DNA from 3 places in the Microbacterium sp. PRC9 genome. Region 1 is predicted to be linked to each of the others. Evidence: riboswitches for the same ligand, from Rfam matches in the RefSeq annotation. Region 1 holds a riboswitch; each other region holds the start of a gene.
What was found. A riboswitch is a leader RNA that binds a small molecule or an ion and turns the genes downstream of it on or off. The one in region 1 is predicted to bind thiamine pyrophosphate.

Region 2: another riboswitch for thiamine pyrophosphate. It lies ahead of thiC (phosphomethylpyrimidine synthase ThiC); the one in region 1 lies ahead of Q9R33_RS13415 (ECF transporter S component).
Region 3: another riboswitch for thiamine pyrophosphate. It lies ahead of thiM (hydroxyethylthiazole kinase); the one in region 1 lies ahead of Q9R33_RS13415 (ECF transporter S component).

What each region holds. Positions count from the first base shown of each region.
Region 1 covers NZ_JAUZUR010000005.1:398,693-403,928, reverse strand. Annotated here, with positions in the region: gene Q9R33_RS20475 (aldo/keto reductase) at 1-990, shown strand, start outside; gene Q9R33_RS13425 (RbsD/FucU domain-containing protein) at 1,004-1,417, shown strand; gene Q9R33_RS13420 (D-alanyl-D-alanine carboxypeptidase family protein) at 1,436-3,085, opposite strand; TPP riboswitch at 3,123-3,232, shown strand; gene Q9R33_RS13415 (ECF transporter S component) at 3,225-3,869, shown strand; gene Q9R33_RS13410 (ABC transporter ATP-binding protein) at 3,871-5,236, shown strand, end outside.
Region 2 covers NZ_JAUZUR010000003.1:177,048-182,283, forward strand. Annotated here, with positions in the region: gene thiO (glycine oxidase ThiO) at 1-543, opposite strand, end outside; gene thiE (thiamine phosphate synthase) at 595-1,242, shown strand; gene thiC (phosphomethylpyrimidine synthase ThiC) at 1,297-3,030, opposite strand; TPP riboswitch at 3,029-3,137, opposite strand; gene Q9R33_RS07780 (TetR/AcrR family transcriptional regulator C-terminal domain-containing protein) at 3,205-3,804, opposite strand; gene Q9R33_RS07785 (biotin transporter BioY) at 3,894-4,532, shown strand; gene Q9R33_RS07790 (class I adenylate-forming enzyme family protein) at 4,529-5,236, shown strand, end outside.
Region 3 covers NZ_JAUZUR010000002.1:253,540-258,775, reverse strand. Annotated here, with positions in the region: gene recR (recombination mediator RecR) at 1-370, opposite strand, end outside; gene Q9R33_RS04800 (DNA polymerase III subunit gamma and tau) at 374-2,653, opposite strand; TPP riboswitch at 2,809-2,903, shown strand; gene thiM (hydroxyethylthiazole kinase) at 2,894-3,712, shown strand; gene thiE (thiamine phosphate synthase) at 3,709-4,383, shown strand; gene thiD (bifunctional hydroxymethylpyrimidine kinase/phosphomethylpyrimidine kinase) at 4,380-5,236, shown strand, end outside.

The sequences.
Region 1 (5,236 bases):
TCGGTCGGAGCCTCTGGCGCGTGGGCCCAGCCGCGGCCTGAACTCCCCGCGCTGACGCGGCTCGGGTACGGCGCAGCGAACGTCGGCAACCTCTTCCGTGAACTCAGCGACGACCAGGCCTGGGCCATCCTCGACGCGGCGTGGGAGAGCGGCATCCGCTACTACGACACCGCTCCCCACTACGGCCTGGGGCTGTCGGAGCGGCGCCTGGGCGCGTTCCTGCGGACCAAGCCGCGCGACGAGTTCGTGATCTCGACGAAGGCCGGGCGTCTGCTCCGCCCCAACCCCGATCACGACGGCGGCCTCGATCTCGTCGCCGACTTCCACGTGCCGACGACGCTGCGGCGCGAGTGGGACTTCTCCGAGGCGGGCATCAGGGCGAGCCTTGAGGAGTCCCTCGAGCGCCTCGGCCTCGACCGCGTCGACGTGCTCTACCTGCACGATCCCGAGCGCCACGACCTCGACCTCGCGCTCCGCGAGGCGTTCCCCGCGCTCGAGCAGCTGCGCGCCGAAGGCGCGGCCCGCGCGATCGGCATCGGCTCCATGGTGAGCGAGGCGCTCGCCGCGGCCGTCGAGAGCGCCGATCTCGACCTCGTCATGATCGCGGGCCGCTACACGCTGCTCGAGCAGCCGGCCGCCGACGCCGTGCTGCCCGCCTGTCATGCGCGCGGAACCGGGGTGGTCGCAGCATCCGTCTTCAACTCCGGCCTGCTCGCCAAGGACGAGCCGGAGAGATCCGACCGCTACGAGTACGGGCGGATGCCGGAACCGCTGTGGGAGCATCTGCAGGCGATCCTCGCCATATGCCGCGCGCACGACGTGCCGCTGCCCGCGGCGGCGGTGCAGTTCGCGCTGCGAGACACCGCGGTGCGCTCGGTCGTCGTGGGCGGGAGCAGGCCCGAGCACGTGCGCCGGAGCGCCGAGCTCATGGCGATCGACATCCCCGCCGCGCTGTGGGACGATCTGGCCGCCGACGGCCTCATCCGCTGACGAAGGGATCCTCATGCTCGAGGGCATCAACCCCCTGCTGACCGGGGAGCTGCTGCTCCACCTGGACCGCATGGGCCACTCCGACGCGGTCGTGATCGCCGACGCGCACTTCCCGGCGTGGGCCATCGGTGCACGCGTCATCGATCTGCCGGGAACGACGACGCCGGAGGTGCTGGCGGCGGTGCGCAGCGTGGTGTCGCTCGACGACGCACCCGCGCTGGATCTCATGGCATCGGCCGACGGCGAGGTGCTCGACGTGCAGCGCGAGCTCGCCGCCGCGGCGGGCGTCGACGATCCGCGGTACGTCGACCGGTTCGAGTACTACGAGCTCGCGAAGACCGCGTACGTCATCGTGCGCACCGGCGAGACGCGCACCTACGGCAACGCGCTGCTGCGCAAGGGCGTCGTGGGCCACCCGTCCGCCTGAGCGGATCCCTGCGGCGGCTCAGCCGTTGAGACCGAAGAGATCCAGCGGGTGCGTGAGGCGCCACCACGGCGACGGATCCGTGATCTCGGCCGCGAGCTCCAGATCGACGGTGGTGGCGTCGAGCGGTCCGGTCACGCTGAGCGAGCCGACGACATCGCCGGCGTCGCGGCTGTCACCGAGGTGGTAGCTGGTGGCGACGGTGCCGTTGCCGCCGTTCCAGAGGATCACCGAGGCGTCGCCTGACGTGACGATGTCGACCTTGTCGCCCCACAGCGTCTCGACCTGGCCGGCCACGGTGCTCGCCGTCACCGAGGGCTTGGGCTGCAGCTCCGCCTCCATCTGCGCATACAGCGCGCGCGATGCGGCGAGGCGGGCCTCGTCGTTCGGCTGACCCAGCACCGACGCATAGAGGCGCACGGTCTTGTCGCCGATCGTGACGTCTTTCGCCGAGAGCAGGTTCCAGGCGTCCAGCGTGCCGGTTTTGAGGCCGACGACGCCCGGATCGGCGAGGAGGCCGTTGGTGTTCTCGACGTGCCCGGCGCCGGGGAGGTCGACGGACTGCTTCGCGACGATCTCGGCGATGACCGGGTTGGCGAGCGCCTTCTGCGCGAGCGTCACGAGTGCCTCGGGGCTCGCGGCGTTGCGCGAGTCCATGCCGGTGGGTTCGCGGACGGTGACCCCGGGAACGCCGTGGGCGGTGAGCCAGGCGTTGGCGGCGGACGCGAAGACGGCGTCGGAGGGCCAGATGCCCTGCGCGAGCCGGTCCGCGTAGTTGTTCGCCGAGCCGATGAGCATGCCCTCGAGCATCTGGTACTGGGTGAGCGAGCCGCCGACGGGGACGTCGAGCGCCGACTCGCCGCCGGCGCGGTACTGCCAGTAGCGCGAGCGGTCGGCGGACGTGAAGCGGTACTCCGGTCCCTGCTCGCCCACGGCGAGCGGCATCTCCTCGAGCACGACCAGCGCGGTCACGATCTTGGTGATGCTGGCGATCGCGTCGGGATCGGCCGTGGAGGCGAGCGTTCCCGGGACGCCGGCGACCGCTTCGGCCGCGCTGCCCTGAGCAGGCCACGCGGGCGCGGCGGCGGGCGCCGCGATCGGCTGCACCTCCATCGCGGTGACGGTGGGGGCGACAGCGTGCAGCGGCCACAGCAGAGTCGTCGCCGCGTAGGCGCCGACGACCGCCGCGATCGCGAGCGTGGGCACCACGACGGCGGCGCGGAACGGGGAGCGGCGCGGGGCATCGGAGAGGAGGTCGGCCTCGACTGCCACGTACGGGGTCGCGGCCGCGGTCAGGTCGGCGGGGGCTGCGCCGTGCTCGACGACGGACTCGTCGACCCAGGCGAGTGCGGTGTGCCCGCCCGTGACCGCGGTGACGGTCGGGGTGCCGAGGTCGGTCGGGAGCGCGAAGCCGGACGGCTCGACGGGCTCCGCGGGGTTCCACGTCGCGACCGACGGCACCTCGGCGACGGGCACCGTGGCGATCGTCGGAGCGGCCGCGGTCACGTCCACCGCAGCGGTGGTCGACGGCGGGTAGACAGTATCCGTCTCACCCGTCTGGATCGTGAGGATGCCGCCGTCGGGCGCGTCTTCGGAACCCGAAACCGGGACGGCACCGGTCTGCACGCGTCGCGCGCGACGCGTGGGTGCAGGGGTGTCGTCCGAAGTCACCCCCCCAAAATACCTGCTGAACCGGCGGTATACTCGTCGCCAACACCACGGGAGTCCGGTGAGCCGGGCTGAGAGGAAGCGATCCACGCTTCGACCGTCGAACCTGATCCGGATCATGCCGGCGCAGGGAGGAGCTCATATGCACGCGTCCACGTCCGCATCCACCCCCGTTGCGGCTCACTCGAAGGCCCCGCGGAGCCTGCGCTGGCGGGTCGTCGACATCGTCGTCGCCGCGGTGCTCGGCGTCGCGATCGGCCTGGTCTTCTGGGCCTGGAACACCATCGGCGGTACCTGGTTCGTCGCCATGGATGGCCTCACCCCCGGTCTCGGCGGCATCGCCGTCGGCATCTGGCTCATCGGCGGCGTCATCGGCGGCCTGGTCATCCGCAAGCCCGGTGCCGCACTCCTCGTCGAGGTGATCGCCGCGCTCGTGTCGATGCTCATCGGCAACGTGTGGGGAGTCTCGACGCTCTTCTCGGGCATCGTGCAGGGCCTCGGCGCCGAGCTCGTGTTCGCGATCTTCCTCTACCGCCGCTTCACGCTGCCCGTCGCAATGCTCGCCGGCGTCGGCGCCGCGGTCGGCGCCTGGGTGTTCGAGCTGTTCTACGGCAGCTCGCCCAACATCCTGAAGACCCTCGAGTTCAACGTGATCTACCTGGTGTCGCTGGCGGTCTCGGGCGCGCTGCTCGCGGGCCTCGTCGGATGGTTCGCCGTGCGCGGGCTCGCCGCGACCGGTGCCCTCAACCGCTTCGCCGTCGGACGCGAAGCGCGCCGCGAGGTCTGACGTGACGGCGACCCGCCCCGCCCGCATCACGGCGGCGGGCTGGGGGTGGCGCTACGGCGGACGCCGGGCCGCTGCCGTCCACGACGTCTCGTTCACGATCGAGCCCGGGGAGCGCGTGCTCCTGCTCGGCGCATCCGGCGCGGGCAAATCGACGCTCCTCGCCGGCATGGCAGGTCTCCTCGGCGGCGCCGACGAGGGTGACGAGACCGGCACGCTCCTCATCGACGGTGGACGCGCCGAGGCTCACCGCGGTCGCGTCGGGCTCGTGCTGCAGGACCCCGACGCCGGGGTCGTGCTGTCGAAGGTGGGCGACGACGTGGCCTTCGGGTGCGAGAACCTCGGTGTTCCGGCCGCACAGATCCCGGCTCGGGTCGCAGAGGCGCTCGACGCCGTCGGGCTCGACGTGCCGCTGACCCGGCCCACTAAGGCGCTCTCCGGGGGACAGAAGCAGCGCCTCGCCCTCGCCGGGGTGCTGGCGATGCGGCCCGGGGTGCTCCTGCTCGACGAGCCCACCGCCAACCTCGACCCGGACGGAGTCCGCGAGGTGCGCGACGCCGTCGAGCGTGCGGTGCGCGAGACGGGCGCGACGCTCGTCGTGATCGAGCACCGCACCGCGGTGTGGGCCGATCTCATGGACCGCGTCATCGTGGTCGGGGCCGACGGCGGACTCCTCGCCGACGGGACGCCCGCCGAGGTGTTCGCGCGTCACGGCGCCACGCTCGCCGCGGCCGGCGTGTGGGTGCCGGGCCACCCGGTCGACCTGCCCGTCCTCGCTTCCGCCCGGCCCGACGCGCCGACGGCTGTGGCGGCATCCGCTCTCTCGATCTCCCGTGACGGCCGCACGATCGTGCGCGCGGGGCTCGACCTCGCCGTGCCGCGCGCGGCCGCGACCGTGATCACGGGGCCGAACGGCGCCGGCAAGTCCACGCTCGCACTGACGCTCGCGGGCCTGCTGCCCGAGGCGGCGGGTCGCGTCGAGTCCGCGCCGGAACTCGCGGGCCGCTCCGGCCGGCGCCCGTCGAAGTGGACGTCGCGCGAGCTGCTCACGCGCATCGGCACGGTGTTCCAGGAGCCCGAGCACCAGTTCCTCGCCGCGACCGTGCGCGACGAGCTCGCCATCGGGCCGGGTTCGCGCGGCGTCGACCCGGCCGCCGTCGACCAGATCGTCGACGAACTGCTCGAACGGCTGCACCTGGCACCGCTCGCCGCCGCGAACCCCTTCACCCTGTCGGGCGGGCAGAAGCGCCGGCTCTCGGTCGCGACCGTGCTCGCCGACGCGCCCCCGGTGATCGTGCTCGACGAGCCGACCTTCGGTCAGGACCGCCGCGGCTGGATCGAGCTCGTGCAGCTGCTGCAGTCCGAGATCG
Region 2 (5,236 bases), on a different contig from region 1:
GTGCAGGAGGGCGACCGCCTGGACGCGGACGATGCCGACCCGCCGGCTCCCCGCTACCGTCCTCGTGAGCTCGTCGATCAGCCGTGCGGTGAGCATCCGCGGGTCGATCTGATGATCGCCGGGGACGCGGTAGGCGCTGGTCACCCGCGGGCCGAGCAGCGGTTCGCGGGTTCGCGCTTCCCGGGTCGTCAGGGGCTCGGCGGCGAGTCCGGCACGACGATGCGCGGTGTGAAGATCGGAGAGGGCCTGCCGGTCGCCGTGGTCGATGCCGACCAGCAGCGTCTCGTTCCGGAGGTAGCCCGCCACCTCGTCGGCGGGAGCGAGCGCGCGCACGAACTCGGGGTAGCGGGCCGCGGACTCCCGCATCGCCGGCAGGAGCGCATCCTCCTGGTGGTGGTACTCGCTGACCGGGGCGAGCATCCCCGCCGCCGCGAAGGTGGCGCCCCGGGCCGGCGCCGGGTCGATCAGCCGCACGGAGCGGCCGGTCTGCGCCGCGCGCCACGCGATGCTGAGCCCGATGATCCCACCGCCGACGACGACCACATCGACGGGCGGCCCGTCAAGACCCCGGGGGCCCGTCGCTACGCTGAGCGCATGTCCCTCGCCGCCGCGCGCCTCTACCTCTGCACCGACGCCCGAGCCCGTCAGGGCGACTTCGCCGATTTCGTGGATGCCGCGTTCGCGGGCGGCGTCGACATCATCCAGTTGCGGGACAAGTCTCTGGAGGGTGGCGAGCAGCTCGACCTGTTGGGCGTCCTCGCGGATGCGGCCGCCCGTCACGGCCGGCTCTGGTCCGTCAACGATCGCGCCGACATCGCGCACGTCACCGGCGCCCCCGTGCTGCACCTCGGTCAGAAGGACCTTCCCGCCCGTCTTGCCCGCAGGGTCGTCGGACCGCGCGTGCTCGTCGGCATGTCCACCCACACCCCCGAGCAGGTCGACGCCGCCGCCGGCGCGGACGATCTCGACTACTTCTGCGTCGGGCCGGTCTGGGCGACCCCGACCAAGCCCGGGCGCGCCGCCGTCGGGACCGGGCTCGTCCGCCATGCCACGAGCATCTCCACGGCACGTCCGTGGTTCGCGATCGGCGGTATCGACCTGTCGAACATCGAGGAGGTCGTGGCGGCCGGCGCCGAGCGGGTGGTCGTCGTCCGGGCGATCACCGAGGCGGACGACCCCGCCGACAGCGCGAGGCGGCTGCGAGCAGCCCTCCCCGCGGCTGTCACGGTGGGGCTCGTCTGAGCTCTCCCCGCGTCCGGCGGCCCTCTGGTCGTTCGAGTGAGCCATGCGCAGTGCCTAAGGCTGGCGTAGCGCGGGCGTCGGCACGTAGACCGTCCCGCCGGATTCCCTGAACTGCGCGGACTTCTGCGCCATCCCGGTCGTGCGCGTGGACTCGGCGACGAGGCCGAACTGGTCGCGGATGTCTTGCGAGATCCGCATCGAGCAGAACTTCGGACCGCACATCGAGCAGAAGTGCGCGGTCTTCGCCGGCTCGGCCGGCAGCGTCTCGTCGTGGAACTGCTCCGCCGTCACCGGGTCCAGCGACAGCGCGAACTGGTCGCGCCACCGGAACTCGAACCGCGCCTTCGACAGGGCGTCGTCCCGCAGTCGGGCACCGGGATGCCCCTTCGCCAGGTCGGCGGCGTGCGCGGCGATCTTGTACGTGATGACGCCGGTCTTCACGTCGTCACGGTTGGGCAGTCCCAGGTGCTCCTTGGGGGTGACGTAGCAGAGCATCGCGGTGCCGTAGCGGGCGATCTCCGTCGCCCCGATCGCCGACGTGATGTGGTCGTAGCCGGGCGCGACATCCGTCACCAGCGGTCCCAGCGTGTAGAACGGCGCACCGTCGCACAGCTCCTGCTGCCGCTCCACGTTCTCCCGCACCAGATGGAACGGCACGTGCCCGGGTCCCTCGACCATCACCTGCACGTCGTACTCCCAGGCCCGCTTCGTCAGCTCGGCGAGCGTGTCCAGCTCGGCGAACTGCGCGGCATCGTTGGCGTCGGCGATCGACCCCGGCCGCAGCCCGTCACCGAGCGAGAACGCGACGTCGTATCGGGCGAAGATCTCGCAGAGCTCATCGAAGTGGGTGTAGAGGAAGTTCTCCTGGTGGTGGGCCAGGCACCAGCCGGCGATGATCGACCCACCCCGTGAGACGATTCCCGTCACCCGGTCGGCTGTCAGCGGCACGTACCGCAGCAGCACTCCGGCGTGGACGGTCATGTAGTCCACACCCTGCTCGCACTGCTCGATGACCGTGTCGCGGTACACCTCCCACGTGAGCGCCGACGCGTCGCCATTCACCTTCTCCAGCGCCTGGTAGATCGGCACCGTGCCGATGGGCACCGGCGAGTTGCGGACGATCCACTCGCGCGTCGTGTGGATGTCGTCGCCGGTCGACAGGTCCATGACGGTGTCGGCGCCCCACGTGGTCGCCCACTGCAGCTTGGACACCTCCTCGGCGATCGAACTGGTGACGGCAGAGTTGCCGATGTTGGCATTGATCTTCACCAGGAACGCCTTGCCGATGATCATCGGCTCCGACTCGGGGTGGTTCACGTTGCTGGGGATGATGGCGCGCCCGGCGGCGACCTCGGCGCGCACCAGCTCCACGTCGCAATCCTCCCGCAGCGCGACGAACCTCATCTCCGGCGTGATCATCCCGCTGCGGGCGTAGTGCATCTGCGTGATCGTGCGCCCCGGCTTGGCACGCCGCGCGGCCCGCTTCTCACCCTTCCATTCCGCGGATGCTGCGCCCCGGCGCACCGCGGAACGCCCATCGTCCTGCAGATCCCGGTCGCGACCGTCGTAGCACTCGGTGTCCTCGCGTGCGGAGATCCACTGCTCCCGCAACGGCGGGAGCCCGCGCACCGGATCGCTGCCCGGACCCTGGGTGCGGTACACCGTCACCGGCGCGTTGACCGACCCGTCAGGAGACGGCTCCAGCGCGATCCGGTCCACCGGGACCCGGATGTCGTGTTCACCGTCGTGCAGATGCGCGAGAACGCGCGATGAATGGACGGACTCCATGGAGGCGACTCCTACTTCCTTCGCCGGCATTACCCGGACAGGTTCGAACGGTCGCAGGCCGCGTCAGCCCGATCTCAGCCCTTGCGAGGGCACCCGTGTGGATAGCGCCACGCTACCGCATCCGCCCCAGGCGATCGGACGGAGCCCGGCGCACACAGTCCCGGCGTCGCGCGGTCAGCCGTGGCCGCGGCGCAGCTGCAGTCCCCCGACGAGGAGCTCGACGCCGAACACGAACTCGGCATCCGATGCCTCGTCCTGCCGCGGTTCGTCGATCCCGGTTACCTGGACACCCAGGTCGCGGTACTGCTGCCGTTGCTGCTCGTGCAGGACATGACCGAGCACGAAATGGAGCAGGACCGCGGTCGCCCGCTGAACGGATTCATCGTCGAACCCGCCGGCGGCGATCGCCGCAGCGAGGCGGTGCTGCGCGGCCCGGGACCCCAGGCCGAGGGCGAACGTGCTCGCCACCAGTTCGGCACCGTCCCGGTGAGCGAGCAGCGCGGCGCGAAGCGCGAACGCTTCCGCGCGGACGCGGGCGGCCCACTCCGGATCCGCCGATCCGGAGTCCACCTCTGCGACGATCCGGTCGGAGAGTTCCGCCAGCAGACTCTGCTTGTTCGGGAAGTGCCAGTACAGGGCGCTCGGCTGCACCTCCAGCGCGGCCGCGAGGCGACGCATCGTCAGGTCGGGCAGGCCGTACTCGTCGAGGATCCGCATCGCGGTGCGTGCGACCTCGTCGCGGGTGTGACCCCGACCTGCTCTCGCCGACCCCATCACAGCACTCTACTGAACAGCGTTATAGTGAACAGCGTTCAAGTGAACACCGTTCAGGACCACTGTATCCATCGAAGGGACCTCGTCCGATGGCCACTCCCCCCGCATCTTCGCTCGCCCCGCAGACAGGCGTTCACGCGCTCGACGCGACCGCGCTGGCCCGCGTCGCGGTGTTCGCCGCGATCATCGCCGTACTCGGACTGCCGGGCGGCTTCACGATCCTCGGCGCGGTGCCGATCACGGCGCAGACGCTGGGCGTCATGCTCGCAGGCGCCATCCTCGGCCCGTGGCTGGGCGCGCTGTCGGTCACCGTCCTGCTCGGCCTCGTCGCGGTCGGGATGCCGCTGCTCGCGGGTGGACGCGGCGGCATCGGCGTCTTCTTCGGCCCGTCCGCCGGATACCTGCTCGGGTGGGTCGCCGGGGCCATCGTGATCGGACTCATCGTTCACGCCGGCGGCCGCAAGCCCACGACCTGGCGCACGCTGCTCGGCGTCGTGGTCGGCGGCATCCTCGTCGTGTACGCGCTCGGCATCCCGGTGCAGAGCCTGGTGACGCGGCTGCCGCTGGCCGAGACGGCGCTGATGAGCCTGGTGTTCGTGCCCGGCGATCTGGTGAAGGCGGTGCTGGCGACGGCAATCGTGGTGACGCTCGTGCGGGCATACCCGCGCGCGTTCCGCCGGGCGTGGACGACGAAGCCCGCCGACATCGATCCCGCACCCGTGTCGTGATCGTCCCGCTCGCCGGCGACGCGGCCGACCTGCTCGAGCGCGTGCGGGCGACGCGCGAAGCCGGCGACATCCCGCTCGTGGGCGATCCGCGCTGGCCGCGTGCCCAATGGGATGCGGTGATCGCCGCGGCTGCCGAAGCGGGCTCTCCCGACGGCATCGCCTGGGCGACGCAGACGTCGGGCAGCGCGGGTCGACCGCGGATCGTGCTGCGCACCGCCTCCTCGTGGGAGGACTCCTTCGGCGCCGTGTCGAGGCTGCTCGCCGTCGGCCTCGATGACGTGGTCGCGCTGCCGTCGCCGCCCGTGTCCTCGCTCACGATGTTCTCGGTCGCGCACGCGCTTGCCGGCGGCCCGCGTCCGCTGCTGGGCGCCGCCGTCGGCCCGGATGCCACGTGTCTGCACTGCACCCCGCAGGCGCTGCGGGTCGTGCTCGACGCCGGCGCCCCGCCGCGGCTGCGGACGGCGCTCGTCGGAGGCTCGCACCTCGACGACGCGCTGCGCGAGCGCGCCCGGGCCGCCGGCATCCGTGTCGTCGCGTATTACGGCGCCGCAGAGCTGTCGTTCGTCGCCGTCGACCACGGTGACGGGCTGCGGGCGTTCCCGGGGGTGGAGCTGCGCGTCCGCGACGGTGAGCTGTGGGTGCGGTCGTCGTTCGTCGCATCAGGCTATGCGGGCGCCCCCGGTCCGCTGCGGCGCGACGGCGCG
Region 3 (5,236 bases), on a different contig from region 1:
TGATGCGCAGGTCGTCCGGACCGATGCCGGCGATCGGGCTGATCGCGCCGCCCAGCACGTGGTACAGCCCGCGGAACTCGCGCGTGCGCTCGATCGCCGCCACGTCCTTCGCGTCCTCCACAACGCAGATCAGCGTCTGGTTGCGGCGGGGGTCGCGGCAGATCGAGCAGCGTTCCTGCTCGGAGACGTTTCCGCATACCTCGCAGAAGCGCACCCGCTCGCGCACGTCGCTGAGCAGCTCAGCGAGGTGCGACACGTCGAAGTTCGGCGTCTGCAGGATGTGGAACGCGATGCGCTGAGCCGACTTCGGCCCGATCCCGGGGAGGCGGCCGAATTCGTCGATGAGGTCTTGGACGATGCCGTCGTACATGGGCTAGCTGAACCTCGTCGGGGGCTCGTAGGGTTCCTCGCGAACGAACGTGGCGCCGAGCACCTGGCGCACGACCGCCTCGCCGTAGCGTTGCACGCCGCCGTTGCGGGTCGTGACCACCGGGGTCAGCGGCGGCACGACGGTGGGCGGAACCGGGAGGTCGGCGACGGCATCCGTGTCGTCTTCGTCATCGTCATCACGCTCGAGGGCCGGTGCGACCTCGGCACGCGGCAGGACCTCGCCCTCGCGCGGGGGCGCGAGCGTCGCGACCCGCGCGGTCGCGGCCTCGGCGTCTTCGGGTTCGTCGTCGACCGCGAACTGGGCCGGCGTCTCAGCCGGGAAGGCGGCGGGGCCAGGGTCGGGCGGCGGGGCGTCGTCGTCGGACGGGATGGGTGCGACGGCCCAGTCGGTGACCGGGGCAGCCGACGCCGGCGCCGCAGCCGGCGCGGTCGGTCGCGCCGCAGCGGAAGCTGTCGCGCGCGGCGCAACCGGGGCCGACGCAGGTGCGGCAGGTGCCGACGCACGTGGTGGCGCAGCCTGCGCAGGCCGCGACCCGCTCGGCGGGGCAGCGGCGGAGCGGGCGGCCGGCGCCTCTGGTGCTGCCGCCTGACGCGGAGCCTCGCGACCGGGACCTGAAGGCGCCGGCGCCGCCGGGCCACCCGCGCCACCGCCGGCAGCGTCGTGACGGGCGATGTACTTCACGCGGATGCCGAGCACGGCCAGAATCGCCTGACGCAGGTCTTCGCTGGGGCCCTTGCCCGCGGCGAGCTGCTTGAACTTCGCGACGTCGCTCTGGCTCGAGAACGCGAGGGTGAGCACGTCGTCGTCGAGCGCCACGGTGCGGGCGCCCGAAGCGAGCATCCACGACGAGCGGCTCACGTTCTCGAGCTGCGCGAGAACCTGCGGCCAGGCCTGCTGGAGGCGGTCGAGCGTGACCGGGCCGGCAGGGACGGGAGGCGCAGCCACGGGCGCAGACTCGGCAGGCTGCGCGGCCGGAGCCGGCGCCGCCGCCACTGCGGGCGCAGCAGCAGCGGCCGCGGGCGCGGCAGCAGCGGCAGCAGCGGCTGCAGGCGCGGGCGCTGCAGGTGCAGGTGCTGTCGCTGCGGGAGCTGTCGCTGCGGGAGCTGTCGCGGCGGGGGCCAGTGCAGCCGCCATCGCCGGCGCGGCGACGGGAGCGGCGCCGGCGCCGCGCGCCAGCACGCGGGCGACCATCAGCTCGAGCTGCAGGCGCGGCGAGGTGGCGCCGGTCATGTCGTCGAGGGTCGCGATGACGAGGTCGGCGATATGCGACAGCCGCGACGGACCGAATGCGTCGGCCTGGCGCTGCATGCGCGCGAGGTCTTCGGCCGAGATGCCCCGCAGCACCGCCCCGGCGCCCTGGCCGGTCGCGGACACCACGATGAGGTCGCGCAGGCGCTCGAGCAGGTCGTCGACGAAGCGACGCGGGTCCTGTCCGGTCTGCACCACGCGGTCGACCGCGGCGAAGGCGGCCGAGGCGTCGGAGGCGGCGAACGCGTCGATCACCTCGTCGAGCAGTTCGGCGTGGGTGTAGCCCAGCAGCGCGACGGCGCGGGCGTAGGTGACCTTGGCGTCTTCCGAGCCGGCGATCAGCTGGTCGAGCAGCGACAGGGTGTCTCGGGGCGATCCGCCGCCCGCGCGCACGACGAGCGGCAGGACCCCCTGCTCGACGTTCACGCCCTCCTGGGCGCACAGCTGCTCGACGTACTCGAGCATCGCGGCCGGGGGCACGAGTCGGAACGGGTAGTGGTGGGTGCGCGACCGGATCGTGCCGATGACCTTCTCGGGCTCGGTCGTCGCGAAGATGAACTTCACGTGGTCGGGCGGCTCTTCGACGAGCTTGAGCAGGGCGTTGAAGCCCTGCGGGGTGACCATGTGCGCCTCGTCGAGGATGAAGATCTTGAAGCGGTCGCGGGCGGGCGCGAACACCGCGCGCTCGCGCAGGTCTCGGGCGTCGTCGACGCCGTTGTGGCTGGCCGCGTCGATCTCGACGACGTCGAGCGAACCGCCGCCGCCACGGCCGAGCTCGACGCAGCTGTCGCACGTGCCGCACGGCGTGTCCGTCGGCCCCTGCGCGCAGTTGAGGCAGCGGGCGAGAATGCGCGCCGACGTGGTCTTTCCGCACCCGCGGGGTCCCGAGAACAGATACGCATGACCGACCCGGTCGCCGCGCAGCGCGGTCATGAGCGGCTCGGTGACCTGCGACTGCCCGATCATCTCGCCGAACGACTCGGGCCGGTAGCGGCGGTAGAGGGCGGTGGTCACTCCCCCAGCCTACGGTGTGGGGCCGACACTGCGGCAGGCTCGGCGCATCGCATCGCGTCCGCAGCTCGACGGGCCCGGCGACCGGGACCGGACGCGCACGGTGCACGCCGAGGACACACGGCGATGACCCGTCGGGATCCCCTGCTAGATTGCTCAGCAGTGACACGGGGTGCCCGCACGGCGGGCTGAGAACACACCCGTCGAACCTGATCTCGATCATGCGAGCGAAGGGATGTCGCGATGAACGCGCGCACCGAAGCACACCTGTCCGCCCTCTCCCCCGCCGCCGCGCTGACGGCGCTGCGGGAGACCTCGCCCCTGGTGCAGTGCATCACCAACGCGGTGGTGACGAACTACACCGCGAACGCGCTCCTGGCGGTGGGCGCCGCCCCCGCGATGTGCGACATCCCAGGCGAGGCCGGGCTCTTCGCCGGCGTCGCCGACGGCGTGCTCGTGAACCTGGGCACCCCCACCGCCGAGCAGCGCGACGCCGCCCGCGAGGCCGTGCGCGCTGGAACCCCGTGGGTGCTCGACCCCGTCGCGGTGGGAGTGCTGCCCGTACGCACGGCTCTCGCCGCCGAACTGCTCGAGCACCGTCCCGCCATCGTCCGCGGCAACGCCTCCGAGATCCTGGCTGTGGCCGGCGAGGGCGGCGGCGGTCGCGGCGTCGACGCGACGGACGGGACGGATGCTGCGGCCGGCGCCGCGCGGTCGCTCGCGCTGCGCACCGGCGGCGTGGTGGCCGTCTCGGGCCCGGTCGACCTCGTGACCGACGGCGAGCGGGTGGTCCGCGTCCATGGCGGGGATGCGCTGCTCACGCGCGTCACCGGCGGCGGCTGTTCGCTCGGCGCGGTGATGGCCGCGCTCCTCGGCGTGTGCGCTCCGTTCGAAGCGGCGGTGGCGGCATCCGTCCTGTACGCGGCCGCGTCGGAGCGGGCCGCCGCGCGCGCGGAGGGACCGGGCACGTTCGCCGTGGCGTTCCTCGACGCGCTCGACGCCGTGGCCGCGGAGCCGGCCGAGCTCGACGCGCGCGTCGCCGACGTGCTGGCGATCCGATGAGCGGGCTCGGCGCCCGCCTCGCGCTGCACCTCGTGACCGACGGCCGCCTGCCGTTCGACCGGCTGCTCGACGTGGTCGACGCTGCGGCGGGCGCGGGGGTCGACGTCGTGCAGCTGCGGGCGAAGTCGGTGACGGCTCGTGAGCTCATGCGCCAGGCGCGAGCCCTCTCGGACGTCATCGATCGCCGCTGCCTGCTCCTCGTCAACGACCGCGTCGACGTGGCCGTCGCCGCCCGGGATGCCGGTGCCCGCGTCGACGGCGTCCACCTGGGACAGAGCGACCTCCCGCCCGAGACGGCACGGCGGCTGCTCGGGGCGCACGCCGTGATCGGATGGACCGCGAACTCCGCGGAGCACCGGGCCGCCGCACATCTGCGCCGCTCCGGCACGATCGACTACCTCGGCGTCGGCGTCATCCGGCCGACGTCGACGAAGCCCGACCACCCGCCGGCGCTCGGCGTCGAGGGCTTCGCCGCGTTCGCCGCGGGCACCGACCTGCCGTGCGTCGCGATCGGAGGAGTCGTCGAGTCGGATGTCGCGGCGCTCCGCGATGCCGGAGCCGCGGGCATCGCGGTCGTGTCCGCGATCTGCGGCGCGGACGACCCGGCGGCGGCGGCCCGCGCGCTGCGGGACGCGGCCGATGCGCCCTCGCTCGAGGGGGTCGCGCGGTGACCGGCACGTCGTTCGCCGCTGCCGCACCGACGCCGGTTCGCGCGGTGGCGATCCCGCGGGTGCTGAGCATCGCCGGCACCGACCCGACCGGCGGCGCCGGTGTGCAGGCGGATCTCAAATCGATCGGCGCGCTCGGCGGCTACGGCATGGCTGTCGTCACCGCGCTCGTGGCACAGAACACCCGCGGAGTGCGCGAGGTGCACGTGCCGCCGACGAAGTTCCTCGTCGCGCAGCTGGATGCCGTGTCGGACGACGTCGAGATCGACGCGGTCAAGATCGGCATGCTGCAGTCGGCGGAGATCATCGGCACGGTTCGGCGGTGGCTCGGACGCGTGCGCCCGCCGATCGTGGTGCTCGACCCGGTGATGGTGGCGACGAGCGGCGACCGGCTGCTCGACCCCGCGGCCGAGGAGGCGCTCCGTGAGCTCGCCCGCGACGTCGATCTCGTGACCCCGAACCTCGCGGAGCTCGCGGTTCTCACCGGCCGCGCCCGCGCGACCTCGTGGGCGCAGGCCGTCGACGACGCGCAGACCCTCGCCCGCGACACCGGCACGACGGTGCTGCTGAAGGGCGGGCACCTCGACGGCGCCGAGTGCCCGGATGCGATCGTGGCGGCCGACGGCGCCGTGCACGAGGTCGGCGGCGCACGCGTCGAGACGCGTCACACCCACGGCACCGGCTGCTCGCTCTCGTCCGCGATGGCGACGCTCCGCGCGGGCGGCGCGACCTGGCCCGAGGCGCTTCGGCGCGCGAAGACGTGGCTGACCGGCGCGCTCGCCCACGCCGACGCACTGCGGGTGGGCGAGGGCAACGGTCCGATCGACCACTTCCACGAACTGCGGGGCGCAGCATC